DNA from 2 places in the Paenibacillus sp. RS8 genome. Region 1 is predicted to be linked to the other one. Evidence: a T-box and tRNA genes for the amino acid it is inferred to sense, from the RefSeq annotation. Region 1 holds a T-box; the other holds one or more tRNA genes.
The links. The T-box of region 1 lies ahead of metG (methionine--tRNA ligase). A T-box ahead of a tRNA ligase gene usually reads a tRNA of that ligase, here a tRNA-Met.

Region 1 (7,968 bases):
CTGACTGCTATTTTTGAGCGCCTTACGAAGTGCCGCATCAGTAGCAAAATCCAGCGCGCTGGAGGAGTCATCCAGAATAAGAATCGACGGCTTACCTACCACTGCACGAGCTATGGTCAAACGCTGCTTCTGTCCCCCGGATAAATTAAGTCCACCACGGGATACCTGCGTATTCAACTCTTCCGGCAATTTACGAATAAACTCTTCTGCTTGAGCAACAGAGGCAGCTTGCATGATTTCTTCCTCGGTGGCGTCTTCCTTCCCCCAACGAATATTCTCAGCGATTGTTCCTGTGAACAGCACTGCTTTTTGCGGGACAATCCCTATTTTCTCACGAAGCTGATGCAGCTTATAATCTCTGACATTCACTCCATCCACTTTAACTTCACCTTGCACCGCATCATAAAAACGTGGAATCAGGTTCACAAAAGTAGATTTACCAGAGCCCGTACTGCCAATCAGCCCTACAGTCTCTCCGCGGTTAATGACTACCGATATATCCTCTAATGCCAACTCACCAGTTGTATTATAACCAAACGATACACGTTCGAATGAAATAGCAGGAGCGGTATGATTTGGTTCAGCCATCATAACATTTCCTTCCTCGGACACGGATGCTTTGATACTCAGCACTTCATTCACGCGATTGGCAGAGGATGAGGCTTTTGTAAAAATAATAACCAGGTTAGAGACCACTATAAGTGCCAGCAAGATTTGAGTGACATAATTGATGAAGGCAATGATCTCACCCTGTGACAACCGGCCCCCGTCAATATGAATTCCACCTACCCATAAAATAGCTATGATCGCCGCGTTTACTACAAGTGTCGTCATCGGTCCAAGTAAAGCGGAAATCCGCGAGACTCTGATCGCTGTAGTGGTTAAATCCTCAGACGAGGCATCAAAACGTTCTTTTTCCGTACGTCTCTTGGCAAAAGCACGAATGACCCGAATTCCTGACAAATTCTCACTAAGTACGAGTGCAAGTGCATCCAGCTTCTGTTGATACAATCGATACAAAGGAGCGCTTCGAGTGATAATGAAATATAAAATAATCCCAAAAATCGGCGTTGCCGCTATTAGGATCAGCGATAACCTAAAATCCAAGATCATCGACATTATGATAGCTCCGATGCAGATAAACGGCGCACGAATAACCAGGCGAATCAGCATGGCAACAGCAATCTGCAGCTGGTTTACATCATTAGTAATCCGGTTAATCAGCGTAGGCGTACCGAACGTATCCAGCTCAGCGTACGATAAGGATGTAATATGATTGAACATTTTATTACGAAGCGTCGTGCCGAATCCCTGAGATGCTCGTGCCGCATAGTATTGACATACCATAGAGCAGCCGAAGCCAAGTAGAGACATCAGCACCATCAAGCCACCCATGCGGTATACATAAGCACTGTCATGATTTCCTACCCCATTATTGATGATTAATGCGACAATGGTTGGCAGAATCAGCTCCAGAATCGCTTCCATCAGCTTAAAGATTGGACCGATGATGGCTTCTTTTTTGTACGGTTTTAAATAAACTGCAATTTTGAACAACGTCATCCACACCCAACATAAGAAGTATTTAAGCATTTGAAATATGTATAATAACAGTTATGATTATGGCATATCTACTCACATATTAATAATATTTGATTCGTATCGCTCCCATACGATAAACATATCTCAATTTCGGAGGATTCTTTTATGGATATTAGACAACTTAAATATTTTATGGCTATCGCTGAGGAAGGGCAGATTACTTCCGCGGCCAGAAAGCTGCAAATGGCCCAGCCTCCGCTCAGTCAGCAGCTTAAGCTGCTTGAGGAAGAACTAGGCGTCAAGCTTGTAGATCGAGGTCCGCGCAGTGTGCAGCTTACCGAAGCAGGAGCCATTTTGCGTGACCGGGCTCAACAAATTCTGGAGCTGGCAGATTCCACTGCCCGAGAGCTCAATGATTTTGTCAAAGGCTTAAAAGGAACGCTCGCCATTGGTACGGTGTCTTCCTCAGGAGCGACACTGCTCCAAGATCGACTTTGTGAGTTCCACAAAACGTATAAAGGCGTTAAATTTGAAATCCATGAAGGGAATACCTTCAGAATCATCGACCTTTTGAACAAGGGTATTGTCGAGATTGGCATTGTCCGGACACCCTTTAATGCTACAAATTTAGAATGTCTTTACACACAGGCTGAGCCTATGATGACCGTAATGACTCCAGAGTATGACTGGAAAACAGATGAAAACTTCGTTGAGATCGGTGAGTTAAAAGATAAGCCGCTCATTATCTACCGCCGTTTTGAGCAGCTTATCCGGGAAACCTGTCTTGAGAACGGCTTTGATCCGCTAATTTTCTGCATGAATGATGATGCACGAACAACACTGCTCTGGGCAAACGCTGGTCTTGGCATTGGAATCATCCCCAAATCCGCTTTCGAATTAACGAGTAATCGTAATTTGATCTATAAAGAAATCAGTAGTGAATCGCTTCGCACACGGGTCGCCGCCGTCTGGATCAAGGATAAATACTTATCATCATTGGCATCTAAGTTTATTGAGAGCTTCAAGAATGCTTAAGAATCTTCGCTATTTATTCACTTGTTGTTGAATGAGTCTTTCCTCTTCTTCTTTAATACGACTAATATCAATTCGTTCAAACAACAATTGTAAATCAGTTATCTGTTGATACGGGGGAACTGCGCAGGGCTGCCAATTCGGTTGTTCAAGCGATAAGAACCCCCTGATCTTCTCACAAGAAAAGGGTAGAAACGGATGCAGCAAATTCGCCAAATTAGCGATAATCTGCACGCAAGTAAATATTGTAGAATCACAGGCTTCCCGATCCTCTTTTACCTGAATCCAAGGCTTTTGCCGATCAAAATACTGATTTGCCTTACGCACATAAGAGAAAATATACTCCAGCGCATCCTTTAAATCTCCCGCTTCAATTAGGCGTCCTGACTCCAGATACAAGAGGTCAATGTTGTCACTCCACCCCTTATCTAATCCTCCATTCGGCACTTTCCCTTCATAAAAATTATCCACAAAAGCCAATGAACGATTCACAAAGTTACCAAATGCTCCAAGCAGCTCACCATTATGACTATAAATAAACTCTCTCCAGGAAAAATCCGTATCCCGCTTCTCAGGCCCGTTGGCAATTAAAAAATAACGAATAGAGTCAGGATGATACCGTTCTAGAATATCAGGTACCCAGACCGCCCAATTACGGCTAGTGGAGAACTTCTGCCCTTCAAGGGTTAAATATTCGCTAGATATAATCCGGTCCGGTAAATGTAACTCTTTTGCTCCTAATAAGACGGCTGGCCATATCAAGGTATGAAAAGGAATATTGTCTTTACCATGTACATAATAAGCGGTAATATCCTCATTTTTCTCTGACCAAAATTCCTCCCAGCTCCCCCCAGATTGTATGGCCCACTGCTTGCTGGCTGATAAATAACCACTTACCGCCTCAATCCAGACATAAATCTTCTTATCTTCAAATCCAGCTACAGGAACATCTACACCCCAAGATAAGTCTCTGGTTACTGCCCGATCCTGAAGCTCCTCCTTTAAATATCGTTTGGTCAGTTTTATTGCATTTTCTCTCCAGTGTACTGCTTCGTCTACATAATCAGTTAATTCAGATTGAAATTTAGATAAGCTAAGATAAAAATGTTCTGTCGGCCGTTCTGTCGGTGTATTCCCACATAATTTACAGACTCTGTCCAATAAATCGGCAGGGTCTAGAATCGTAGAACAATAATCGCATTGATCTCCACGCGCCCGCTGTCCACATACCGGACAAGTGCCTTCCACATATCTGTCTGGCAAAAATCGCTGGTCTACCTCGCAGTAACATTGCGCAATGGTTTTTTTATATAAATGACCATTCTCTAGCAGCTTCGCAAACAACTCTTGCACGACCTTATGATGCTGCTGTTGATCCGTTCGAGTATATAGATCATAACTAAATCCCAGCTCTTCAAAACACTTCAGAAACTCTTCGTGGTATCGACTTGCAAAAGCTTCGGGTGTGATCCCTTCATTAGCAGCCTGAACCGCTACAGGTGTGCCATGACAATCGCTGCCTGACACATATAAAACGTTATCCCCCTTGCTGCGAAAATAGCGTGCCAGCACATCCCCAGGCAACACACTTGATAATCTTCCAAGATGTAAAGATCCATTCGCATACGGCCAAGCTCCGCCTATAAACACATTACTCATTAACCTTCTCCTCCTTTTTTTAGACAACAAAAAAACTCCCATCCACAAAGGACGAGAGTTCTACTCACGTGTTACCACCTAATTTTATAAATGCCTCATGACATTTACCTCTTCAGGTACGACGTTAATAAACGTTTATACCCTAGCACTATAACGGATGCAGGTTCCGGCGCAGCCTACAACCCAAAAGGTTTCGATGCGCAGCTCTGAGACCATATTCCCAAGGTTTTTCTTTACTCCTTTTCAGCGAACGGAGCTCTCTGTAGAAAGAATTGCCGTGGTACTCTTTCTCTTCTTTGCTTTTACATATTCAAGTTACAGGAAATAATACTCAATCTGTTGTTTATTGTCAATGCGAAACATCAAGCTCACTGTAACTTTTCCAGTTAATTTCCGTCTTTTATATAAATAAGTTACAAGGAGGTCCCTCAGTGAAAAAAGTAAATTTACTTGTACTCTCTGTTCTTTTACTAGCAGGAGTATGGGGTTGTTCCGATAATAAAGTTAATTCTGTTCCCAAAAGTGAACCCTATACTTCCAAAGAAGCCATCAGTAGGGGAGATATTGTTTCATTTAAAAAAGTGTACAACCTAGATAAATTCGAGCAATTTATAACTAATCTCTCCAGGAAAAAAGCAGACAATATACGCGTTACAAGTTACACAGATGAGGGTGATCCCATATTTAAGGATTTGAAGTTTGATGGCAGTATAATTAATTATAGCTATGATACTTCTAATGATGCATTCGGTGGGAGCAACACAGGTGTCAGAACCGATACCTGCTCCGAAGTGACGAGTAAAAAAAGCACACAAGGTGAAATTATCTATTCGATCAGCGGTTGTACAAATAATGACTCTGAAATTGATTACTACCTTTTTCGCACAACAAAATGAAATACTGAAATAAAAAAGACCACCCAATCATAATACAATTGGATGGTCTCTGTACTTCATATTATTTCATGATTTTGCAAATATCATTGGTGAATTGAACAGGATCACTAACCTGTAGACCTTCAATCAACAGGGCTTGGTTGTACAGCAGGTTCGTGTATAAACCGAGCTTTTCTTTGTCGTTCTCTGCTGCCGCCTTCAAGGACTGGAATACTTCGTGATGGATGTTGATTTCGAGTACCTTGTCCGCTTGAACCTCTTGGCCATTCGGCATCGATTTCAAGATTTTTTCCATCTCGATGGTCAGTTCGCCTTCAGCAGAGAGACATACCGGATGAGTCTTCAAACGTTTGGAAGCTTTAACATTTTTCACTTTGCCGGACAGGATGTCCTTCATCGCTTCAAAAAGCTCCTTGTTTTCGTTCTCTTCCGCTTCCGTTGGCTTGTCCGCTTCGTCAGCTTCAATACCAAGATCTCCGCTGGATACAGACTTAAATTCTTTTTCCTTATAAGACATGATCATCTTGATTGCAAATTCATCAATATCATCAGTGAAGTAGAGAATTTCATATCCTTTATCCGAAACAAGCTCAGTTTGCGGGAGTTTTTCGATTCTGTCGATCGACTCTCCGGAAGCATAGTAGATGTACTTCTGATCTTCTGGCATTCTAGACACGTATTCGTCCAGCGTTACCAGCTTTTTCTCCTTGGAGGAGTAGAACATCAGCAGATCTTGAAGAGTATCTTTGTGCATACCATAATCGTTGTACACACCAAACTTAAGCTGTCTGCCAAAAGCATTATAGAACTGCTCGTACTTCTCTCTTTCATCCTTCAGCAAGCTTTGCAGTTGGCTCTTCACTTTGTTCTTAATGTTCTTAGCAATCAGAGTCAGCTGACGGTCATGCTGGAGCATCTCTCTGGAGATGTTCAAGGAAAGATCCTCTGAATCCACCATACCTTTTACAAAGCTGAAGTAATCAGGCAAGAGATCCGCACATTTGTTCATGATCAACACACCGTTGGAATACAGCTCAAGACCTTTTTCATATTCCTTTGTGTAATAGTCAAACGGTGTAATTTCTGGGATGAACAAAATCGCATTGTACACTACAGCACCATCGGCACTGATATGAATATGTTTAAGCGGCTTGTCGAAGCCGTAACGCTTCTCTGCATAGAAGTTATCGTAATCTTCCGTAGTCAGCTCGCTTTTGTTCTTACGCCAGATTGGCACCATGCTGTTCACGGTTTGTTCTTGAATAACTTCTTCGAACTCGTTCTCCGTACCTTCTTTTGGCTTTGACTCCTTCACGTCCATTTTGATTGGGAAACGGATGAAGTCGGAGTATTTTTTAATGATGGATTTCAGGCGGTATTCTTCCAAATATTCATCATATTGATCTTCTTCAGTATTGTCTTTAATTTTCAAAATTACATCAGTACCCACAGAATCCTTCTCGACAGACTCGATAGTATAGCCGTCAGCGCCCTTAGACTCCCATTTAAAGGCTTCCTCGCTGCCTAGAGCCTTACTGATCACCGTTACATCATCTGCCACCATAAAAGCAGCATAGAAGCCAACACCGAACTGTCCGATGATATTATGACCATCTTTAGCTTCATTCTCTTTCTTAAAAGCAAGAGATCCGCTCTTCGCGATCGTTCCCAGGTTATTCTCCAGTTCCTCTTGCGTCATACCGATACCAGTATCGGAGATCGTCAGAGTTCTGTTCGCCTTATCGGCAGTCACTTTAATATAATAATCTTCTTTATTGAAGACCAGGCTTTCGTCAGATAATGCTTTGTAATAGATCTTATCAATCGCATCACTTGCATTGGAAATTAGCTCGCGCAGGAAAATTTCCCGTTGTGTATAAATGGAGTTAATCATCATTTCCAGCAATCTTTTCGATTCGGCTTTAAACTCTTTTTTGGCCATGAATAAATAGATCTCCTTTCAAAATAAACATCTTGTCCAACATTTCGTGATTAGCACTCTTGTTAGATGAGTGCTAATTCTTCTTTTTATATAACATAAACTGATTTTGAATGTCAATATTTACAGTGACTTTCTTTAAAGAATGCTATCTTTTACATACAAATTTAAGATTTTATTGATCATTAATGACCCACTTGCGCGTAGGCTGATTCTATGTTTTAAATAGACTAGACGCATAAATTCCAAATAAAGGGTTATCATTATCAGACCTAGGAGGAATTCGAATGAATAAACAAGCACAGTCCATTGTAAATCCCATAGCAAAAAGCCCCGTAAAAAACCTTATTGGCAGTGTATTTATTCCCGTAAACGATATTGAAAAAGCCCGTAGCTGGTATTGCCATGTCCTAGGACTCCAGGAAGCAGATCATCCGATTATGAACGGTCATTTATGCCCGTTAACTATGCAAGGAAGCACTGGGATCATTCTGGACACCATGCCCATGTGGGGAGGTTTAGAGCCTGAAGGGGCTCCTCCAATTCAAACACCTGCTCTTATGCTTATAACCGATGATTTGCAAGCCTCTTTCAACTATATGAAGGAGCTCGGTGTAGAGATAGTAACCGAAATTCAAGATCAACAATGGTTTGTGGTGAAAGACCCTGATGGGAATAAACTAATGATTTGCAAGTAACATTTGCGTTAGAAATTGCAATGGCTGAGACTTCCACTTCTTAGGATGCATCAAAAGCTGCAGATCGAAGTGAATTTCTGGATGCGCGAAGGACAGCTCGGCCAAGTTACCCCGCTCAATTTCTTCCTCTGCAACAATTTTCGGGAGTAATGCAATCCCTAAACCATTCATAACACATCGTTTTATCGCTTCTAGATTCGAA
Region 2 (7,968 bases), 1.1 Mb from region 1:
CTCGAATTTCGGGCCTTCCTAGTTCTCTTCCCTTTGAATCTATGTGCCTATAGACAGCAAAAAACCCTTACAGTGGGCCCCGAGGGACTCGAACCCCCGACCAATCGGTTATGACCCGACCGCTCTAAAAAACTGATATAGAGGAAAGGGGTAAATACCTTAAACTCTATTCAGGAATTCTTGTTATTATTGGGATTATCTAATATTGATTAAACTTAATTAAAATGAGTTTGTGACCAAATTCGTGACCAATGTGACCATTGAGTTTGTCCTGGTTTCTTTATGGGCTTTTAAGCACAACTACAATCTCAACATGATCACTTCTAAAAAGATAAGTTACAAAGCGCTAATCCTAATACAATAACTCCTACGATCATCACAACAACACCTTTTCTGTTTTTCAAATAGTTATATCCACCAATAGATATGAGGGCTCCACACATCATTACAACCAACAAAGATTGTTGTTCCTCAACATCATAATCATTGAACAATAATGAAATGCCTAGAAGAATTGTTGCCGCACAAAAATGGACACCAAATTCTTTGAAGATTTTCTTCATTACAGCACTCCTATGTATTAGAATACCTGGCCTCATTTTCTCTGCTTTATGTATTTCTTAATCAAATAAAACAATACAAATCCTAACACCACAAAGCCAAGTATGGTGATCCATAGAATCGTTTGATTCCCTACGAAAAAGTATGTATTTCTGTATTGAAAATCTTCATTGTTCATCAGTATAAAAGCTCCTTGTTCTACGAACTATCTATTTCTTCGCAACCCATCGTTTTTCAACTTTGAAGTCCTTCTTAATTACTTTATTATCCCATGAATCCAGTATAATCCTGGGCTCTGACTCAAGGATATCCTTTGCTTTATCAATCTGCCCTGACTTGAAAAAGTTTATAATTTCTATAAGGTCACTTCTACTATGTAATCTTACGGCGTTATAACTAGCAAGTTCTTCACACGCTGAGGTATATTGATTTGAGGATATTACCATGGACTTTTTTGCCCTGTAATATCTCATGGAACTATAGATCTCTTGAACAGCTCCTAACCCTACTGGATAGGAATAACGCTTTGCCTGAACGACATTTCGAACCCCCTCCCCGTCTGTAAACACTAAGTCAGATCCAAAATTTCTGCCTCCTTTCGTTTTATATGCATCACTATAACCCATGGCCAAAAATAAACGATACAGATATTCTACAAAGCCAGTTCCGTCTTCCATTCGGTCTATGTCCTGGATCGTAATCTTAAGTGGATCAATTACTATACTTTGGGTAGGGTAACTCTTCTTTCTTGATAAAACTTTGAATACAAAAACAGCAGTAACGATAACAAGAATAACCAACAAAATTATCATTTTTATCAACCAGCAACCCCCATTAATATAAGAACCTCGCCAATGTCGGCGAGGTTCTTCCAAATTGCAATGCCATTACTCCCAAACCCTATAACCTTAATATAAATTATTTGGAACATTATGTATATATTACTGGTAAGAAAAAGTCCTAGACTACTGTTGGTTTTTGGACTCACGTTTCCCGTTAGCGTAAGCCCTTGCTAGTCCTGAATATCATTAACTAATGAATACTTGTGTTCTTCTTCCTACTTCAATTCGTTCAGTAAATTTACCTCCTGTATACTCTTCTATTGCCTTTTTCCAAAAGAGTTGAGCGGGCTTGTTGTTATCTATTTGGTAAACTTCCCATTTTCCCTGGTGCATATCAAATATATCTTTAGCAACCAATCTCCCTAATCCCAGCCTACGATACTTCTTCGCAATAAAAAATTCAGCAATAGAAAAATATGCGTCATCTTCTTCCCGATTTTTTAATTTGACTAAGACAAATCCAATAATTTCCCCATTGAGACTGATTAAATATGGATAATTGGGGTCTTTAGACCAATATTCATCAATTGGATAATTACCATATTTACCGTTTGCCTCAAACTGCAACTCCATAAATTCTGAGAAATCATAAATATAGAATTGTAACAGGTTGCTGAGTATTTCTTTATGTTCCAAGGTCGCTATTTTGATTTCATAGTCCATGTTTGATACCATCCCTCTGTAGATTCAACTATCGTTTCCCGTTAGTTAAGTCCCAAAAAAACATGTTGCGATAAATTACTTTATAGTATCGTGCTCATAGATTTTGGTGGGTCGTCCCCATTCGAAATTATCCAAACCGATTTCTCTGAATCCATATTTCTCATAGTAATGAATATGGTCAGTCGTTATATAAACCTTCGTATATCCGAATTGCCCCACCATTTTTCTGGCATGCTCCAACAATACTGAACCTAAACCTTGCCCTCGCTCATTCTCGTCAATGAACAAAGGAGCAATCCATGGCGATAAATCTTTTCGAATTATATATTCCTGTTCAATCAATTGATAAAATCCAATTATTTTGTCGTTTTTTAATAGCAGAAATGTTAATGGCAAACCATCTTCAGCCGATAAACTCTCGTCAATTTTAGGGAGTACCACCTTCTGTACGTTTGGCCATTTTTCTTTAACATATTCAACAAACTCTATATGACGCTCTGGACAATCTATTATAGATTTAATAGCTTGCATTAAGTCACTCCTTCATAAATACGGTTCTTGATGAGTATCATCTTCAAAAAAAGGTGCTTTCAGATTACACCTTATGTTAACTGCGGGAAACGGAAAGTTTAGTTTAAGTTAAACTATACTGCCCGTTAGCTTGATGAGGCGCCCGCCAGTCTATTGTGTTTTCATTGGCAATTTATACTGGAATGAGACATGGTGAGATCCTTGGAATTGGCTGGGGTGATATCGACTTCGAAAAGAAAGAACTCTAGGTGATTCAGACGGCCAACTGGACACGTGATGGTTTAGTCATTCAACGTCCGAAAACGAATGATTCCATACGACGGGTAAAACTTTTTCAGAATATTATTGATGACCTTAAGGAACGCTACCAGCAAATCGAGGCTTATAAAAAAGAATATGGAGACTCATATGAGGATAATGAATTAGTATGTTGCTAGCTGGCGGAGGTTATATAAAGCCAAAACGAATTACTGAAGGTATGTTCATACTTGTTCGTAAAGCAAGTGTCAAAAAAATTAGATTCCACGAGCAGCGACATACACATGCATCATTCTTATTGGCGATCGGAATAAATCCAAAGGTAGCTGCTGAACGACTGGGTATGACTCCAGCGATGTTCAACGAACGATACTCACACCTACTCCCAATCATGCAGGAAGAGGCCATTGACAAAATTGAAGCAGAACTGAATAATACGCTGAAAAACAGCTCGAAACTGCAGAAAAATAATTCCCGTTAGCAAATCCGTTAGCAAGCTCAAAATTCCGGTCTTTATCTATTCTATTTTCTTAATATCACAAAGCCTATAGACAGCAAAAAACCCTTACAAAGTAAGGGTTTTCTCTAAGTGGGCCCTGAGGGACTCGAACCCCCGACCAATCGGTTATGAGCCGACCGCTCTAACCAACTGAGCTAAGGGCCCGGATCTAAAAATATCCGAATGTACAATTGCTGTTGTAAATAAATTGGTTGCGGGGGCAGGATTTGAACCTGCGGCCTTCGGGTTATGAGCCCGACGAGCTACCGGGCTGCTCCACCCCGCGTCAGAAAAAATATTCAAACAGCGACAATAAATAATATACATTACAAATTGGGTCTACGTCAAGGAAGAATTTATAAAAGTTCTTAAGGCAGAAATCTAACCCCGTACCTTCCCTTACGGGATCGATAAATTTCTACAAAACGCGGGTCATGATAACCGTATATCCAGCCGTCTTGCTCCAATCTTTTAGCCAAACAACCTGCTTGAAATCTGGTCCTGAACAGTTTCGCGAAGTATATCCAATTCATGATGCCCTCTTCTCCTTTTCGCAAATTTATGATACACCGCTCTGAACTTATCATGCCCAAGTTCCACAAAATAAGCCACCAGAAAACTGGTGGCTTAGGGCATATTCCAGAGTCATTCACCGATCGAGTCGAAATAGACCGTGGGATCTTTTTCAAGTGTATCCAGCATGGTATTCCCTTGCTTCTCCCAAGCTTTGAGTGCATTCTCGACGGTTTTCTTACCCTGATAGACATCAATGAATAATTGCCGCCCAACATCGCTTATTCGGCTAATCCCAGGCTTCTGCATCTGTAAACTAATCAATAAAGGATCCGTTGCAGGTAATGGTCGGAGCGTATAAAAAGCTTCCAAGTTTACAGAAGGGGTCTGAGCGGTAATATAATCCTTGCGGGAAGTCAGTTCACTCTTGTTATGGGCTTTAATTTTGGCAACCTCATTACTGTTGACGAATTTAATCAAATCCCAAGCATCTTCTTTATTAGTAGCCGTAGAACTTATAGCCATCATATTCCCAAGCCATGTTCCAATGGCAACACCAGGCTTCTCTTGATAAGTGGGTACAGTAACAACCCCCCATTTGAAAGGATGGTAATTCTTGATCTTAGCAGCATTACGCTCCACTACTGCCAGATCATTGAGATAGCCGTATTCCCCAACGACCATTGCCGCTTTTCCTGCGAGGAATAAATCCCCTTGGATTGGACTATAGGTATCTCCTTCTGTTCCTGCAAAATCCAACCCATTTAACCCAGGTACAATTTGCTTTTTAACCAACTGACTGTAAGTAGCCCAAGCCTGATGCCATTGTGTAGTATTTACAGTCATATGCTGACCTTTATTATCGTACATTGTAAGTTCTAGCGGTGCGACATAGCTCTGCATATCCCAGAATGGATCACTTAAGTAACGGTTCATCGAGAACCCATATATCTGTGTTTCTTTATTTGTTGATCTCTTCGTCACCTTATCTGCCAGCGCAAACAGTTCATTCCAAGTCATCTTGTCCGTTGGGTAGCCGACACCAGCAGCATCAAAGATTCCCTTATTATAAAAAAGCGCACTAGATGAGAAGGTCGGCGCCAACGCAAAAAGACTTCCTCTTCCTAGCTCACGAACTCCATTCAGCGTTGTAGGCGCCATATTGCTTAAATCATACTGATCACGCGCTATAAGCGGCTCCAGCGATTGGACAAGATTATGATCTACCAAACTCTTCACTAATGCGCTATCACCGACAATCACATCAACAGGCTTATCCCCGCCCATAATCGCTCGGATATTTTCTAAATTATCAGAGCTTGCGTCTGTGGAGGTGTTAATGTACCGAAGCTCATTCGTATCTATAGCCGGAATAATCTCCAACTTGATCTCTGGATGCTGCAATTCATACATATCCGTAAACTGTTGACGAAAAAAAGAATCGTCCTCCCCAGACCATAGACTCCCAATACGCAATACACGCTGCTCCGTTGAAGCCTTAGAAGGCTCAGCCCAAGCTGTATTCCACCCATCTGATATTAATGGTAGTAACAGCGCAGCGCATACTCCAAGGCTTAACCAGCGGCGCCACAGTCGCTTATTGTTGTTTATATGATTCATTATTGTATCCTCCTATAAAATACTTGATCCTTCTACAACTTATGGATAAATAATCCATAATGCTAGTAACAGTATAAAGCTTTAATCCGGAGGGGAAGTTACAGGTCGTTTAAAGTTATACTACGATTTCTTCATATTATTCCTATAAAAATGTTACTAGGAGGTTTCAAAAGGTGCAGTTACCGGCAAAATTCCATCCTCTGCGACTGGATAGTTGCACTTTCTGCATCTATTAGTGGTGATTATGTTCTGTTTCTACTTTTAAGTGCACTCTATGCAGTTAAAACACGTTACTAAGAGCTTCCGGCGAATAACTAGCTGATTATAATTGCATAAAGTGCAACTATAGTGCCAATTCCGGCAGCGTCAAGAAGTTTGTGTAAGAGAGTAGAAGGTAACTTCTCGGGTGTTCGTTAGTTAGTGCAGATGTTCCTTGGGGCGGGGGCCCCGCCCCAAGGGAAAAGGGAATTCGAGCTACTTGTTTTACTCTGCCTGCGGTGGATATCGTGCTTCAAACATCTCATTTAGTTTCTTCTTTACTTCTAGATCGCCGAAACCGCGAATGACCCGTTCGCTAAAGCGTTCGTTGTAGTCCATCACGTCGAGGTAAACAATTTTCTCTGCTGCATCCATATTCGTGAGGCTATTCATGGGTTTCAGACGCTTTCGGATTTCCTTGTTCATTCGTTCAATTGGATTGGACGTGTAGATGGCTTCCTTTATGAGCGCAGGATACTTGTAAAAGGTCAGCAGCGTTGGCAACTGTTCTTCCCAAGACCGCATTTCTTTCGGGTAGAGCTTGCCCCATTTGGCCTTCACCGTGTCAAACGCAGCCCGAGCCAGATCGTGGTCTGCAGCCGTGTAGATCGTCTTCAGATCTTCAATGACTTCCGTTTTGTGCTGAATCCGAATTTTCGGGAAGGTCGAACGCACTTTGTGGACGATACAATGCTGCACATCCGCCTTCGGATAAGTTTCACGGAACGCTGCATCGAGTCCCGGAAGCCCATCAAACACGCCCAGCAAGACTTCCTGGACACCACGGTCGTAGAGGTCTTTGAGCACCTCGCGCCAGCCGTTTGCGCTCTCCTGGCCGCCTACGTAAAAGCCAAGGATCTGGCGGTGACCGTCTTCGTCGATCCCCATGGCGAAATAAACGACTTCTCCGCTAACGGTGCTGCGCTTGAGTTTCACATATAGGCCATCCAGGTAGATAACGGAGTAGCGTTTGTTTAACGGGCGCTTCTGCCACTGATGAATGTCGTCAAGTACCGTAGCTGTAATGTTGCTAACGGTCGTGGGTGAATAGTGGCTGCCGAACATACTTTCAATGAACCGGGCCACATCTCGCGTTCCCATACCACTTTTGTACATCTGGATGACAGCCTCCTCTAGCCATCCATCTCGCCGCTGGTAGGGCTCGAACAACTGCGTTTGGAAGGCTCCTTGACGGTCCCTAGGAACGGCCAGATCCTCTACATTTCCGTATTTCGTGTGTAGATCCCGGGTGTAGTATCCGTTGCGGCTGTTGTGGTTCCCGGCTTCTTCACTGGTCATGAATTGCTGGATTTCCGCTTTCATAATGGACTCTAGATTATCTTTTACAAATTGGGTGACAAGATTTTCAAATAGATTATTTAACATGTTTTCGGGTAGAATAGTCATCGAGTAGGGTTCCTTTCTTAGTGGACTTCGACAATCCCGAGAATACCCTACTTTTTTGTTGCCTGACTAGGCTCCAAATCTTGGTACACAACTTACTTTACGCCATCCCAATTCCTCTAAGAAAAGTTAGTTTAAGTGCACGAAGTACAGCTATTGCTGTCTGTGATGACAGTTGAGTATGTTGTGTCTCTCTTTTTAGTCTCACTCTATGCAGTTAAAAAAAGCCCCCCACTATAAAGTGAGAGGCTCGCCAAAACTATACTCAATTTATTCAAAAATTAAAGACCAAATGATGACGGATCTTTTCTCCAAGACTTCAGTAATTCTACGTCTGTCGATTCAATTTTGCCTTGTGCAAGAGCCACATCAATCAATGTGCTGTAATTGGACAAGCTTTGTAATGGCATTTCAGCTGCAGCAAAAGCATCCACTGCACGATCCAGCTCATAGCTGAAGATTGCAAGTACTGCTAATACTTCTGCGCCTGCTTCTTGCACGGCCTGAGCGGCTTTAATGGAGCTTCCGCCAGTGGAGATCAAATCTTCAATAACAACTACCTTTTGTCCCAGCTTAATCAGTCCTTCGATCTGATTCTGTTTACCGTGGCCTTTAGCTTTATCACGGATATAAGCCATTGGCAGATTAAGTTTATCTGCTACCCAAGCCGCGTGTGGAATACCTGCGGTTGCTGTACCTGCGATCACTTCAGCGTCTGGATACTCGCTCTTAATAAGCTGAGCAAAGGCATCTGCAATATAGCTGCGAACTTCTGGATAGGCCATAGTCAGACGGTTGTCGCAATAGATCGGCGATTTG

Region 2: it has a tRNA-Met gene. The T-box ahead of metG (methionine--tRNA ligase) is inferred to sense a tRNA for this amino acid. The anticodon was not compared.

The regions. Positions count from the first base shown of each region.
Region 1 is NZ_CP168131.1:5,710,935-5,718,902, forward strand. It holds gene ACDZ28_RS26895 (ABC transporter ATP-binding protein) at 1-1,557, opposite strand, end outside; gene ACDZ28_RS26900 (LysR family transcriptional regulator) at 1,708-2,577, shown strand; gene metG (methionine--tRNA ligase) at 2,587-4,233, opposite strand; T-box leader at 4,278-4,539, opposite strand; gene ACDZ28_RS26910 (DUF4362 domain-containing protein) at 4,665-5,129, shown strand; gene htpG (molecular chaperone HtpG) at 5,191-7,071, opposite strand; gene ACDZ28_RS26920 (VOC family protein) at 7,356-7,766, shown strand; gene ACDZ28_RS26925 (LysR family transcriptional regulator) at 7,749-7,968, opposite strand, start outside.
Region 2 is NZ_CP168131.1:6,762,945-6,770,912, forward strand. It holds gene ACDZ28_RS31690 (hypothetical protein) at 324-563, opposite strand; gene ACDZ28_RS31695 (restriction endonuclease) at 771-1,373, opposite strand; gene ACDZ28_RS31700 (GNAT family N-acetyltransferase) at 1,590-2,066, opposite strand; gene ACDZ28_RS31705 (GNAT family N-acetyltransferase) at 2,142-2,597, opposite strand; gene ACDZ28_RS31710 (hypothetical protein) at 2,780-2,845, shown strand; gene ACDZ28_RS31715 (hypothetical protein) at 2,846-3,034, shown strand; gene ACDZ28_RS31720 (hypothetical protein) at 3,076-3,336, shown strand; tRNA gene ACDZ28_RS31725 (tRNA-Ile) at 3,446-3,519, opposite strand; tRNA gene ACDZ28_RS31730 (tRNA-Met) at 3,564-3,640, opposite strand; gene ACDZ28_RS31735 (hypothetical protein) at 3,723-3,887, opposite strand; gene ACDZ28_RS31740 (ABC transporter substrate-binding protein) at 4,000-5,487, opposite strand; gene ACDZ28_RS31745 (IS256 family transposase) at 5,971-7,152, opposite strand; gene pyrE (orotate phosphoribosyltransferase) at 7,431-7,968, opposite strand, start outside.